DNA from 2 places in the Micromonospora sp. NPDC005215 genome. Region 1 is predicted to be linked to the other one. Evidence: riboswitches for the same ligand, from Rfam matches in the RefSeq annotation. Region 1 holds a riboswitch; the other holds the start of a gene.
The links. A riboswitch is a leader RNA that binds a small molecule or an ion and turns the genes downstream of it on or off. The one in region 1 is predicted to bind cobalamin.

Region 2: it holds a riboswitch for cobalamin, as region 1 does, so the genes downstream of both, ABZU25_RS23685 (ribonucleoside-diphosphate reductase subunit alpha) here and cobN (cobaltochelatase subunit CobN) in region 1, are expected to answer to the same signal.

What each region holds. Positions count from the first base shown of each region.
Region 1 covers NZ_JBEXHQ010000054.1:13,488-20,801, reverse strand. The annotation lists gene ABZU25_RS29255 (VWA domain-containing protein) at 1-206, opposite strand, end outside; gene cobN (cobaltochelatase subunit CobN) at 203-3,871, opposite strand; cobalamin riboswitch at 4,206-4,335, opposite strand; gene ABZU25_RS29245 (MBL fold metallo-hydrolase) at 4,771-5,409, shown strand; gene ABZU25_RS29240 (DUF5919 domain-containing protein) at 5,447-6,340, shown strand; gene ABZU25_RS29235 (inositol monophosphatase family protein) at 6,337-7,140, shown strand; gene ABZU25_RS29230 (hypothetical protein) at 7,222-7,314, opposite strand, start outside.
Region 2 covers NZ_JBEXHQ010000034.1:68,030-75,343, forward strand. The annotation lists gene ABZU25_RS23685 (ribonucleoside-diphosphate reductase subunit alpha) at 1-1,716, opposite strand, end outside; cobalamin riboswitch at 1,912-2,128, opposite strand; gene ABZU25_RS23690 (L-fuconate dehydratase) at 2,693-4,087, shown strand; gene ABZU25_RS23695 (FadR/GntR family transcriptional regulator) at 4,097-4,819, shown strand; gene ABZU25_RS23700 (ATP-binding cassette domain-containing protein) at 4,924-5,742, opposite strand; gene ABZU25_RS23705 (ABC transporter substrate-binding protein) at 5,742-6,794, opposite strand; gene ABZU25_RS23710 (ABC transporter permease) at 6,835-7,314, opposite strand, start outside.

The DNA.
Region 1 (7,314 bases):
GCCGGGTCACAGCCGAAGCGGCAGCCGGCGACCCGGCGCACCGGGGGCAGCAGCGCGGCGAGCGCCCGCACGGCGGTGGACTTCGCGGTGCCCTTCTCGCCCCGGACCAGCACGCCGCCGATCGCCGGGGAGACCGCGTTGAGCAGCAGCGCCAACCGCATGTCGGCCATGCCGAGCACCGCGCTGAACGGATAGGTGACTGTCATGCCCGGTCCTCCAGGTCGCCCTCGCTGGCCAGGTACGTGTCGCGCAGCCGGTCCAGGGTGGCCGGCTCGGGTTTGGCCCACAGCCCTCGGTCGGCGGCCTCCAACAGCCGCTCGGTGATGCCGCGCAGCGCCCACGGGTTGGACTGCTCCAGGAACTCGCGGGTGGTGTCGTCGAAGAGGTACGCGGCGGCCAGGTGCTCGTACATCCAGTCGTCGACCACTCCGGCGGTGGCGTCGTAGCCGAACAGGTAGTCCACTGTGGCGGCCAGCTCGAACGCGCCCTTGTAGCCGTGCCGGCGCATCGCGGCGATCCACTTCGGGTTGACCACCCGGGCCCGGAACACCCGCCGGGTCTCCTCGCCCAGCGTGCGGGTACGCACGTCGTGCGGCATCGCCGAGTCACCCACGTACGCCTGCGGTGCGGTGCCGGTGAGGTGGCGGACCATCGCCACCATCCCGCCGTGGTACTGGAAGTAGTCGTCGGAGTCGACGATGTCGTGCTCGCGGGTGTCCTGGTTCTTCACCGCCACCGCGATCCGGGCGAAGGAGCGTTCCATGTCGGCGCGCGCCTCCCGCCCGTCCAGGCCCCGGCCGTAGGCGTAGCCGCCCCACACCGCGTACACCTCGGCCAGGTCGGCGTCGCTGCGCCAGGTCCGGGCGTCGATGAGGGGCAGCAGGCCCGCGCCGTACGCCCCGGGCTTCGAGCCGAAGATTCGGGCGGTGGCCCGCCGCTCGTCGCCGTGCTCGGCGAGGTCGGCGGCGACGTGCGCGCGCAGGTAGTTCTCCTCGTCCGGCTCGTCCAGGGCGGCGATGCGCCGGACGGCGTCGTCGAGCAGCGCCACCACGTGCGGAAACGCGTCCCGGAAGAAGCCGGAGATCCGCACTGTCACATCGACGCGCGGTCGACCCAGCTCGGCGGTCGGCACCACCTCGATGCCGGTGACCCGCCGGGACCGCTCGTCCCACACCGGCCGGCAACCCAGCAGGGCGAGCACCTCGGCGATGTCGTCGCCCTGGGTGCGCATGGCGCTGGTGCCCCACACTGTCAACCCCACCGAGCGGGGGTACGCGCCGGTGTCGGCGAGGTGCCGGGCCAGCAGCGAGTCCGCGAGGGCCACCCCGACGTCCCAGGCGTTGCGGCTGGGGATGGCCTTCGGGTCGACGGAGTAGAAGTTGCGGCCGGTGGGCAGCACGTTGACCAGGCCCCGGGTGGGTGAGCCGGACGGGCCGGGCGGCACGAACCGGCCGTCGAGCGCGCCGAGGGTGTTTGTCAGCTCGTCGGTGGTGCGATCCAGCCGGGGCACCAGCTCGGTGGCGGCGAAGAGCAGCACGGCGGCGACGTCCGGCATCGGCTGGCCGGTCACCTCCGCGACCACCGCGTCGACGGCCCCGGCGTCCCAGCCGAGCGTCTCCATGCCGAGGACCAACCGCCGGGCGAGCGCCTCGATCAGGTCGACGGCGTCGGCGGCGGTGCCGGCCGGCCCGTCCACCACGTCGGTCAGCGTCGTGGGCACCGTCAGTCGTTCTCCCGGTGCGGCGAGCAGCGCCTGCTCGTCGAGGGAGTACGCGACGGCGAGGGCCTGCCGCAGGCCGGGCAGGGCGTAGGCGCCGCCCCAGATCTGGGGTGCGCGCAGCACCGCGAGGACCAGGTTGACCCGGGGCTCACCGGTCGGCGCGTCGGCGAGGATGTGCAGCCCGTCGCGGATCTGCACGTCCTTGACCTCGCAGAGGTACCCGTCGAGGTGCAGCACGAAGTCGTCGAAGTCGTCCGCGTCGGGCATCGCCTCGGCGTGCAGGTCGTGGTGCAGTTCCGCGGCGCGTACGAGGTCCCAGATCTGCGCCCGCACGGTGGGCACCTTCGCCGGGTCGAGGGCCTGCACGGTGGCGTACTCGTCGAGCAGTTGCTCCAGTTTGGCCAGGTCGCCGTAGGTTTCAGCGCGGGCCATCGGCGGCACCAGGTGGTCGATCACCACGGCGTGCGCGCGGCGCTTGGCCTGGGTGCCCTCGCCGGGGTCGTTGACGATGAACGGGTAGACCAGCGGCAGGTCGCCGAGGACCGCGTCCGGCGCGCAGTCGGCGGCCAGGCCGAGGCCCTTGCCGGGCAGCCACTCCAGGGTGCCGTGCTTGCCCAGGTGCACCACGGCGTCCGCGCCGAAGCCACCGTCCGCGCTCGGCGCGGCCAGCCAGCGGTACGCGGCCAGGTAGTGGTGACTGGGCGGCAGGTCCGGGTCGTGGTAGATGGCGATCGGGTTCTCCCCGAAGCCGCGCGGCGGCTGGATCAGCAGCACCACGTTGCCGAAGCGCAGCCCGGCGAGGACGATGTCCCCGCCCTCGGTGTAGAGCTGGCCGGGCGGCTCACCCCAGTGTTCGCGCATCCGCTCGCGCAGCTCGGCGGGGACCTTGTCGAACCACCGCCGGTACGTCGGCCCCGGTATCCGGGCCTCGGCGGCGGCCAGCTGCTCCGGGGTGAGCCATTCCACGTCGTGACCACCGGCGGCGATCAGCGCGTGGATCAGCGCGTCACCGTCGTCGGGCACCGGCGCGTCGCCCAGGTGGTAGCCGGCCTCGGCGAGCGCGGCGAGCAGCCGGACCGCCGAGACCGGGGTGTCCAGCCCGACGGCGTTGCCGACCCGGGAGTGTTTGGTGGGGTACGAGCTGAGCACCACGGCGATCCGCTTGTCGGCGTTGGGCACGTACCGCAGCCGGGCGTGGCGCACGGCGATCCCGGCGACCCGGGCGGCCCGGTCGGCGTCGGCGGCGTAGACCGACAGCCCGTCGGCGTCGATCTGCTTGAACGAGAACGGCACGCTGACGATCCGGCCGTCGAACTCGGGGATGGCCACCTGCATCGCCGCGTCCAACGGGGACAGCCCGGCGTCGCTGCCGGCCCACTGCGCGCGGGTGCTGGTGAGGCAGAGCGCCTGGATGATCGGCACGTCCAGGGCGGCCAGGGCGCCGACGTCCCAGGCGTCCTCGTCGCCGCCCCCGGAGGCGTCCGCGGCGACCGCGCCGCCGGCCGCGAGCACGGTGACCAGCAGCGCGTCGCAGCGGGCGAAGAGCCCGAGCGGGCCCGCGCCAGTGGTCAGCCCCCGCAGCGAGCCGCAGAAGATCGGCAGCGGGTTGCCGCCGGCCGCCCGCACCGCCTCGGCCAACACGTCGACGAAGCCGGTGTTGCCGGCCAGGGCGTGCGCCCGGTAGAAGACGATCCCCACGGTGGGCCGCTCCGGGTCGGTCGGGTGCTGGCCGTGCACGCCGTACGCGGCGGTGGGCGCGGGCGGGGCGAACCCCTCGCCGGTGAGCAGCACCGTGTCGGAGAGGAAGCGGGCCAACTGCCCGAGGTTGTCCGGCCCACCCTCGACCAGGTAGGCCAGCGCCTGGGTGACGACCCCGGACGGCACTGTGGAGATCGCCATCAGCTCCGCGTCGGGCAGCGCCTCGCCGCCGAGCACGACCGTCGGCACACCGGTGGCGAGCACCGCAGCGAGGCCGTCCGGCCACGCCTGCCGACCGCCGAGCAGGCGTACGACGACGAGGGCGACCACGTCGAGCAGGGCGGGCACCTCGTCGGCGGCGACCCGCGCGGGGTTGGCGAGCCGGTAGTCGGCCCCGCTGGCGCGGGCGGCCAGCAGGTCGGTGTCGGCGGTGGAGAGCAGCAGGATGCGCACGGCAGGCTCCGGAGAGTGACGCCCGGGCGGCCACGGAGGCGACCTGGACGAAGCGGGTGGGTGCGGCGTCAGCCGGTACGACGGCGCGGCCGACTCGCCGACGCGGACGTCGGGCCGGTCAGCGCCGGGCGCTCAGCTCAGCGGGACCGGCGGCCGGCCGCGTCGACCTGGAGCACGCCGACGAGGCCGGCCCGGAGCACGCGGGCGCGGCCGGTCGTGGGCGCGGTGCGGCGCCCACGACACCTGTCATGGCGATGTTCGTCGGTGCATGCGACGCCGTGCGTCATCGGGTCCTCCTCGGGTGTCCACGCCCTGGGGTACATCCCGACGGCCGAAGTATCCTGGCTTCCGGATCGACGCTCTCCCCCGGCCTTCCAGCCGCAGACACACGGCCGTGACTCACGAGGGGGGATCGCTCCCCGGTGACAGTGGCGGGACCGCGTCGGATTCGCACCGACTTCCTTCACTGCCGTCAGGCCGCGAATGCTGCCACACCGCCGCGCCGCCGGTCAACGCAGGCCCGGCCCCGCCAGCCGAACGCAACCCATCGACTTTGACCGATTTCGGTGACCGCGAACCCGCACTTCGCATACCCCCAACATCAATGCCGCGCCCCCTTTGCTTTGCTTACCTATGTGCACCAGTGACGCTCCGTGCCCGGTGCGCATAGGTAAGCAGAGCAAAGGCTGGGCGCACATACTCTGGCCTGCGCCGATCGCCGGATGGGGCGGTGACACGCGGCACCCGCGCCTAGGATCGGCAGACACCCCGGCAGTGTCCGCGGTCAATATCGGAGTTCGATCACGGTGGTCGCCCCGCAGTTTCACCACCTGGCGGGCCGCGTCTGACTCTCTCCCGGCGATCCCGACCCGGCGGCGGTCCAGGCTGGTGTCGCCGTCGTGGCCGACGAGCGCGGCAGTGTGATGATCGACGCCGGGCAGAGCCCCGCGCACGCCCGCGAGGTCCAGGCCGCGCTGACCGCCGCCGGGCTACCGCAGCCGCGCTGGCTCGTCTACACCCACCACCACTGGGACCACGTCTGGGGCGCCTGCGCCTGGCCCGGGGTCGAGATCATCGGGCACGAGACGACCGTGCTACTGCTGCGCGCCGAAGCCGCCCGACCGACGCCCCGCCGCCGAGGCGCATCAGTCGGCTCCATCGCGTCGAGGGCGACGAGTCAGCGACAACCAGCCGAGGAAGCGCGCGTGCATCTTGGCAAGGTCAGGGCGACCGCCGAGGCTGAGCAGGTCGTGAATCGCCTCGTTCATGCAGGACGCCAGGTAGAGCGCCAGGGCCAGGGAGTGACCGTAGAACTCGGCGACGAGATCGAGTTGCGCGCGGGAGCACGGCCATGGGGCGGCGCAGTTTCGGCACAGCCAGGCTGGGCGCATCGGCAGGTGCGGGCGGCACGAAGGTCTCACGTACCGAGCCTGATCGCCGCAATCGCCGGCATCCATCACGGCGGGTGGTTCCTCGGGGGATATTTTCTACCCGCTCTCCGGATGTCGTCCGGGCCGCGCCGGTTGCCCACTGGATAAGCTGACCCTCACCCCAGAGGCGGGAAGGGCGCGTGGCGTGAGCATTCGAACCGCCCCACCGTTCACCATCCCGCACCTGCTGTGGGAGACCTCCGACATGCTCGACGCCCTGACCGCTCGGGACATCGCTCAGGTGTTCCGGCTTGTGCAACGAGCCACCCGCGCCAGCCAGACCAATCTCGGTATCGCCACCGGTCTCAGCCAGGCCCAGGTCAGCGAGATCACCAGCGGCGCCCGACGGGTCAGCAGCATCCACGTCCTCTCCCGCATCTGCGCCGGCCTGTCCATGCCGAGCCACGCACGCATGACGCTTCTCCTCGGCGAACGTCATTCGGCCTCAACAGAACAGGACCTCAGGCACCCCCAGCTCGGCAGGGTTGATCGCGACCGGCTGGGCGACGTCACCGCGATCTATTCCAACCGATCTGACTTCACCGCGGCGTTGCCGCCGCATGTCCTCTTCAACCAGGCCAGGGACATCCGCGCGGCGGGCTTGTCACTCAACCTCATCTGTCAGCAATACGCCGACAATCACCTCCTGAAGCTCCTCGCCGCCGGCGGTCGCCTCCGCTGCCTGTTCCTTGATCCGGACGGCGCGACGATACGGCAGCTGGAGCGCGAAGACGACTATCCAGAGGGACATCTCAGCGCACTCACCGAACTCAACATCCAGAACCTGGCTTGCCGAATCAGCAACCGGCTCCCGGCGGAAGCGCGTGACCGCCTCGCCGTTCGGGTGTACGACGAATCCGTCCGGGCCAACATCCTTCTGGTCGACGACCGGCTCTGCGTTGTTCAGCACTATCTACCGCAGATGCGAGGGGTCGACTGCCCGACGATGGTCATCGAGCGCAACGCTGCCCCCTCCGGCCTCTACCCAATATTCGACGGGATGTTCAGCTCACTGTGGGAGCGCAGCCGCCAGCTATGACCGACTATGCCCGCCTTCTTCCCCTCGCACAGGAGGCCGTGGACCTGGCGCGCGACCTGATGCGGACGCTCCAGCCCGGTGCGCTGACCTTCAAGGGTGACCGCGACATGGCCTCCGAGTTGGACTACGCCATCGAGCGAGCGGTCCGCGAGCATCTGGCCGCCAAGGCGCCCCACATCGGGTTCCTCGGCGAGGAGTACGGCAGTAGCGGCGACGCCAGCACACTCACCTGGGCACTCGATCCGGTCGACGGCACCGTCAACTTCATCCACGGCTCACCCCTGTGCGCGATCTCCCTCGGCCTCATCCACAGGACCCATTCCGTCCTCGGCGTCATCGACCTCCCGTTCCTCGGCACCCGATACCACGCCGCCACGGGACACGGTGCCTACGCCAACAACCGACGCATCCACGCCAGCGGGGTCACCGACCTCAAGGACGCCGTCGTCGCCATCGGCGACTACGCGGTCGGGACCGAGGCCAGCCGGAAGAACACCGAACGACTTGCCGTCACTGAGCAGCTCGCCCAGCACGTCCAACGGATACGCATGCATGGTTCCGCCGCGATCGACCTCGCCTGGTTGGCCCACGGCAGGATTGACGCGTTCATCATGCTCAACAACAAGCCCTGGGACACTGTCGCGGGCGTCGTGATCGCCCGAGAGGCTGGCGCGCTGGTGGTCGACATCGACGGCACGCGCCACAGTGTGGATGCTGTCGCTACCGTCGCCGGCAACGACCTGCTCCTTCCGCCCATCCTCACGCTCGTTCAGCGAGCACTCGCACGCGCAGCAACCTGACCCGCAGGGACAGGCCGGGTCCGGCAGGCGCAAAGTTCAGCAGGCCCGCTCGGCCGTCGAGAACGCCTGAGCAGACGAGCCTCAGCGGGCGTGCCGTTCCGGGTGCGCCCGGTTCCACACCCGCATCCGTTCCGGGTAGCCGGTGCGGCCCGCCTCGTACAGCGGCACCGCGTG
Region 2 (7,314 bases), on a different contig from region 1:
GGTCTGCGTGCCCTGGACACCCCACAGGTCGGGCTGCAACCGGCCGCGTGCGGCGCGGGTCTGCCCGTACGCCGGGTGCGCGCCGAAGTCGCGCGCCAGGTCGGCGGAGGTCTCCAGCGCGGTCAGGTACAGCTCCTCGCTGATCCGGGTGGACAGCTCCCGGGCAGCCGGGGAGTCGAACGGCAGCCGCAGCGCGAAGAAGACGTCCTGCAGACCCATCAGCCCGAGCCCGACCGGCCGCCAGCGCGGGTTGCTCGCCGCCGCCTGCGCGGTCGGGTAGTAGTTGATGTCGATGACCCGGTCGAGGAAGGTGACTGCGGTACGGACCGTGGCGCGCAGCCGCTCCCAGTCGATGCCGCCGTCGGTGAGGTGGGCGGCGAGGTTCACCGAGCCGAGGTTGCACACGGCGGTCTCGGCGTCACTGGACACCTCGATGATCTCGGTGCACAGGTTGGACAGGTGCACCACGTTGCCGTCCTCGGCGGTCTGGTTGCACAGCCGGTTCGCGGCGTCCTTGAAGGTCATCCACCCGTTGCCGGTCTGGGCCAGGGTGCGCATCATCTTCCCGTACAGCTCCCGCGCCGGGACCTGCCGCACGTAGCGGCCCTGCGCCTCGGCCTCCCGGTACGCGGCGTCGAACCGCTCGCCCCACAGGTCGGGCAGTTCGGGCACCTCGTGCGGGTCGAACAGCGACCACGTCTCGTCGGCCTCGACCCGGCGCATGAACTCGTCCGGGATCCAGTTGGCCAGGTTCAGGTTGTGGGTGCGCCGGGCGTCCTCGCCGGTGTTGTCCCGCAGTTGCAGGAACTCCTCGATGTCCGGGTGCCACGGCTCCAGGTAGACGCAGGCCGCGCCCTTGCGCCGGCCGCCCTGGTTGACCGCGGCGACGCTCGCGTCCAACGTGCGCAGCCACGGCACGATCCCGTTGGACTGCCCGTTGGTGCCGCGGATCAGCGCGCCCCGGGACCGGACCCGGGAGTACGCGATGCCGATGCCGCCGGCGAACTTGGACAGGTTGGCGACCTGGGCGTACCGCTGGTAGATGGAGTCCAACTCGTCGCGGGGGGAGTCGACCAGGTAGCAGGAGGACATCTGGGTGTGTCGGGTGCCGGAGTTGAACAGCGTCGGTGAGCTGGGCAGATAGGCCAGGCTGGACATCAGTCGGTAGAAGCCGACCGCCTCGTCCGGCGTCTGGGACAGCCCGCAGGCCACCCGCAACAGCCAGTACTGCGGGGTCTCCAGCACCAGCCGGCTGGTGGGGTGCCGCAGCAGGTACCTGTCGTACACCGTGCGCAGGCCGAAGTACTCGAATCGCCGGTCGCCGGCCGGATCGACGGCGTCGTCGAGCATCGGGGCGTGCGCGGCCACGAACGCGGCGGTGTCGTCGCCGATCAGGCCCTCGGCGTGGCCGGTCCGGATCGCCGCGCTGAACGAGGTGACGCCCTGCCGACGCACCTCCTTGTCGACGTAGCCGGACAGCAGCCGGGCGGCGAGGCGAGAGTACTGCGGTTCCTCACCGATCATCTCGGCCGCGGTCTGGATGGAGAGCCGGTCCAGCTCGGCCGTCGTCGCGCCGTCGTACAGGCCGCTGATCGTGCGGGTGGCGACGCGCATCGGGTCGACGTCGGTCAGGTCGTCGGCCCACCGCTCGACCGCCCGGACGATCTTGTTCAGTTCCACCGATTCGGTGGTGCCGTTGCGCTTGCGAACCTGCATCGGCGTCCGCCGCACGGCCGCGTCGCCGCCTGCCGGGACTACCTCGGTGACTGTCACCACTCACTCCTCGCGAGTTCGAGACCTGATGGCCCCTCGGACGCGTGGAGACAGACACCGGCGGACGCCACGCCGGCACGGCGTGGGTCAGATGGCGTCAGCCGTCCCACGCGGCCTCGGACCGCCGCCCACCCGGGTGCGGGTACGCGGCGCGCTGGCAGGTCTTCGGACTCGCGGGCACGACCGGTTGGCCGGTCTCCTACTGGCCGTCGCTTCCCGGGCCGCTTCGTGGCCCAGTGCTGATGACGGCTGTCGTTCCCACTCACCGCTGCGGGACAGTCCCGGATTCACACCGGGTTCCCTCTTGCCTCGACCGCTCGGGATGAGCGGCCGAACCAGCTGCGTCCGACACCATATATAGGGACGCTGCCGTTGTCACACCCCACATGTCGGTCCCGGGTGTGTCGACGGCGGTGCCCGTGATGGTCGTCACCGGCTTCGACAACCAGGCCGAGCCGCGCCGACGCGCGACCGGCCGACGCCCGCGCGGAACGCGGCGACCGAGCGGGTGTCGACATTCGGAAAGGTGTGATGTATTAAGTCTTTAGATGTAAAGACCCCTACCCATAACCGGCCGTCAATGCAAGTATCCGGAGTGGACATCCAATCTTCTGGGCCACTCTCCGCTTCCGGCACCGTCGTCCCCATCGGGCTGGGAGCGCCTTGGCAGCCCACGAGCCGAGGAGGAGCCGCCACCCGTTGAGGGTGCCCACCAGCGCGACGAACCTCGCCGCCCCTGCGGTCGGGCCGGTGGACCGGGCACGGCGGTCGAGAGGACGGCTCGACGACGAATCCTTACCACGAAAAAAACATTAGATGTCTTTGATTCCTGGGTGATCGACGTCGTTGACGCGTCGGATTGGCCCTCCGTATACTCCCAGAGATCATCTGATCTTTAGCCTAGCCGGGCGAGGAGCGCATGCCGCAGATCACCGCCGTCACCGTCGAGGACGTTCGCTTTCCCACCTCCCTGACCGCTGACGGCTCCGACGCCATGAACAAGGACGGCGACTACTCGGCGGCCTACGTCGTCCTGCACACCGACGGCGTCGACAGCACCGGTGCGCCACTCGCGGGCCACGGCCTGACCTTCACCATCGGCCGAGGCAACGACATCGTCGTCGCGGCGGCCGTCCACCAGGCACGGCGCCTCGTGGGCGTGGACGTCGCGACAATGGCGGCGGACATGGGCGCGGTCTACCGCCTGCTCACCTCCGACTCCCAACTGCGGTGGCTCGGCCCGGAGAAGGGCGTCGTCCACCTGTCGCTGGCCGCCGTGCTGAACGCGTCGTGGGACCTGGTCGCCCGGGTCGCCGGCAAGCCGCTGTGGCGGCTGCTCGTCGACATGTCCCCCGAGCAACTCGTCGACATCGCGGACCTGCGCTACCTGTCCGACGCGCTGACCCGGGACGAGGCACTGTCCATCCTGCGCGCCAAGGAGAGCACGAAGGCCGCCCGTCTCGCCGAGCTCGACCGGACCGGCTACCCCGCCTACACCACCTCGGCCGGCTGGCTCGGCTACGGCGACGACAAGCTGCGCCGGCTGTGCCAGGAGGCGGTGGACAGCGGCTACGGCTACGTCAAGCTCAAGGTGGGCGCCAACCTCGACGACGACATCCGCCGGTGCGGCATCGCCCGGGAGATCCTCGGCCCGGAGCGCAACCTGATGATCGACGCCAACCAGGTGTGGGACGTCGGCCAGGCCATCGAGTGGGTCAAGGCGCTCGCGCAGTTCGAGCCACTGTGGATCGAGGAGCCCACCAGCCCCGACGACATCCTGGGCCACGCCGCCGTCCGCCGCGCCGTCGCGCCGATCGGAGTCGCCACCGGCGAGCACTGCCACAACCGGGTGATGTTCAAGCAGTTGTTCCAGGCCGAGGCCATCGACTTCTGCCAACTGGACACCGGCAGGCTGGCCAGCATCAACGAGATCGTCGCCGTGCTGCTGCTCGCCGCGAAGTTCGACATCCCCGTGTGCCCCCACGCCGGCGGTGTCGGGCTGTGTGAGATGGTCCAACACGTCTCGGTGCTCGACTACGTCGCGATCTCGGGAGATCTCACCAACCGGGTCACCGAGTTCGTCGACCACCTGCACGAGCACTTCACCGACCCGTGCGTCATCCAGGACACCGGCTCGGGCAGCGGTTACGTCCTGCCCCGCCAGCCCGGCTACTCCACGCGGATGCACCCCGAGTCGGTCGAGCTCTACCGGTTTCCCGACGGTCACTACTGGGCGGCGACAGACCCGACTACGGTGTCAGTTTCGGAGCCGTACGTGATCGCGGGTGGGGCGGCCACCCCCGCCGGCCGCTAGGGGGATGTCATGTCGCGCACCGACGAGGTCGTGAACGGCATCAAGCGGATGATCCTCGAAGGGCATTTCAAGCCCGGGGACCGACTGCCCATCGAGAAGGACCTCGCCGAGTCGCTCGGCGTCTCACGGGGCTCGCTGCGCGAGGGGATGTCGGCTCTGTCGATCCTCGGCATCGTCAACATCCGCCAGGGTGACGGCACCTACGTCACCAACCTCGACGCGCCGCAACTGCTGGCCCCGATGGGCTTCGTCGTCGACTTTCAGGGTCAGGGCGACCCACGGCACGTCCACATCGTCCGGCGGCTGCTGGAATGCGAGGCCGCCCGCCTGGCGGCGACCAGGATCACCGACGAGGCCCTCGCCCAGGCGGGGGAACTACTCGACGAGGCGGCTCGGATCGCCGGTCGGTCGCCGCAGGAGCACGAACGGATCATGGAGATCGACATCGCGTTCCACCGGATCATCGCGCTGCACGCCGACAATCCGGTGCTCGTCGGTCTGATCGAGGCGTTCGCCGGGCGCACTCTGCGCGGGCGGCTCTGGCGGAGCCTGCACGAGGAGGGCGCGGACCGGCGTACCCACGACGAGCACGTCGCGATCCTGAAGGCCCTCGTGGCCCGCGACCCGGAGCGCGCCCGGATCCGCATGGCCAACCACCTGATCGGGGTGGAGGAAGCGCTGCACGGGCAACCCGACGACGGTGAGGCCAACGCCGAGCCGGCACGGTTCTGAGCGCCCGCCCCGGCGTACGCCGGGCCGCTTCGCACCCGCCTGCGGCCCGGCGGCTCCGGGGCGCGCCCCCGATCGCGTGATCGCGCGCGCCCCGGTCGACGAGTTCAGCGTTCGTCCCGCTCTGCGCCGGTGCTCCCGGTCATCGCCGCGACCAGGTCGTCGGTGGTGACCTCGTCGGCGCGTAGCCGGGCCGCCCGACGGCCGAGCCGCAGCACCTCGACCCGGTCGGCGATCTCGAGCACCTGCGGCATGTTGTGGCTCACCAACACCACCGACATGCCGGCGTCGCGGGCCCGCCGGACGACGTCGAGCACCCGCCCGGTCTGGACGACACCGAGCGCCGCGGTCGGCTCGTCGAGGATGACCACGTTGGTCGCCCAGATGATGGCGCGGGCCACCGCGACGCACTGTCGCTGCCCACCGGACAACATCGCGATCGGGGTGGTGACCCGGGGGATCCGCACTCCCAGTTCGTCGAGGGCCGCGGCGGCGCCCTGCCGCATGGCGCGCTTGTCCAGCAACCCCAGCCGGCCGAGCGGTCCCGAGCGCAGGATCTCCCGACCGAGGTACAGGTTGGCGGCCACGCTCAGGTCGTCGGCGACGGCCAGGTCCTGGTAGACGGTCTCCACCCCCGCGCGCCGGGCGTCGACCGGCGTGGAGAACTGGACGGGACGACCATCCACCCGGATCTCGCCCTCGTCGGGCGGGTGCACACCGGACAGCGTCTTGATCAGGGTGCTCTTTCCGGCGCCGTTGTCGCCGATCAGCGCGACCACCTCACCCCGGTGGACCGTGAAGTCGGCGCCGCGCAGCGCCTCGACGTGCCCGAACCGCTTGACGATGCCACGGGCTTCGAGGACCGGCGGTTCGTCGGCGGTCGGTTGCTTGTCGCTCTCGGCGGTGGCCGTCGGGGTCGCGCCCATCACTGCACCGGGGGGTTGGCGCAACTCGGCTCGAGCACCGCCTTGATCTCCGCGGAGTCGATGTTCTCCTTGGTGACGAACGTGACGCCGGTGTCGGCAGACGCCAGCGGCGCCTTGTCCCGCAGGTGCTTCACCATCTTGTCGACGCCGAAGTAGCCCATCTTGAACGGGTTCTGCACGACCAGCGCCGAGATCTGGCCGCTGCGCACTCCGGCGATCTCGTCCGGGGCGGCGTCCCACCCGATGATGACCACCTTGCCGGACTTCCCGGCCGCCTGGATGGCCTGCGCGGCGCCGAGCACGCTCGGCTCGTTGGCCGCGAAGATGCCGGCGAGGTTGGGGTTGGCGGTGAGGATGTTCTCGGTGACGCGTCGTGCCTCGTTGACGTCGCTGCGGCTGGGCTGCTGGCCGACCAGCTTCAGGTTGGGATACTGGGCGAGGCCGGCCTTGAAGCCGTCCACCCGCTCGGTGTTGGTCTGCGACCCCGGCTGGAACTCGACGAGCGCCACCTGGTGGTTGCCGGGACCGAGTTCGGTGGCGAGCAACTTCGCCGCCTCGGTGGCCGACGCACGGTTGTCGGTGGCGAAGAGCGGCACGTTCGACGGCTGCGGGCTGGTGCCAGAGTCGATCATCGCGACCGGGATCTTCGCGGCGAGCGCCTGGTCGGTGGCGGGCGCCAGCGCACTGGAGTCGGTCGCCGCGTACACGATGCCGTCGACCTTTTTGGTGACGAAGTTCTGGATCAGGTTGACCTGGCCCTCGACATCGGTCTCGGTGGTCACCCCGTCCCACTGGACGGTGACGTCCCCCGCGCGCTGCGCGGCGCACTCCGCGCCCGCCTTCACGGTGTTCCAGTAGTCGGCACCGACGGCCTTCGGCACGACGGCGAGCTTCAACGGGCCGCTCGCGTCCTTCGTCGCGCCGTCGCCCCCGTCGCGGACCTCGACCCCGCCGCAGGCGCTGAGCAGAGCGGTCGCCGCGGCCGCGGCCAGAACGGCTCGTACACCCAGGATCGACCGTCGCGTCCGCCGGCTGGTGGTGGTGTGCGCCATGGTGTGTGTCCTCTCTCGTTCGGAGTCTCGGAATGGCATGTCAACCCCGTGATTCCAGCCGCCGGCGGCGGTACTGGTCGAAGTAGACGGCGGCCCAGATGATCAGGCCGACGATCACCTGTTGGTAGTGGATGCTGATGTCGAGCAGGACGGCGCCGTTGCGCACCAGGGCGATGAGGAACGCGCCGATGATGGTCCCGACGATCCGGCCCTGGCCACCGAAGAGACTCGCGCCGCCGATGACCGCGGCAGCGATGACATCGAGCTCCAACGAGATCCCGTAGTTCGGCTGGCCGGAGTTGACCCGGGAGGCGGCGATCATGCCGCCCAGCCCGACCAGCACGCCCGCCAGCACGTACACCCCGGTCAGGTGGCGCCCCACCCGGACGCCGGAGCGGCGAGCCGCCTCCAGGTTGGAGCCCATCGCGTAGGTGTACTGGCCGAAGCGGGTCTGGGACAGCAGGAAGGCGACCCCGACCGCGACCAGGATGGTGATCAACACGGCGAACGGAATGCCGAG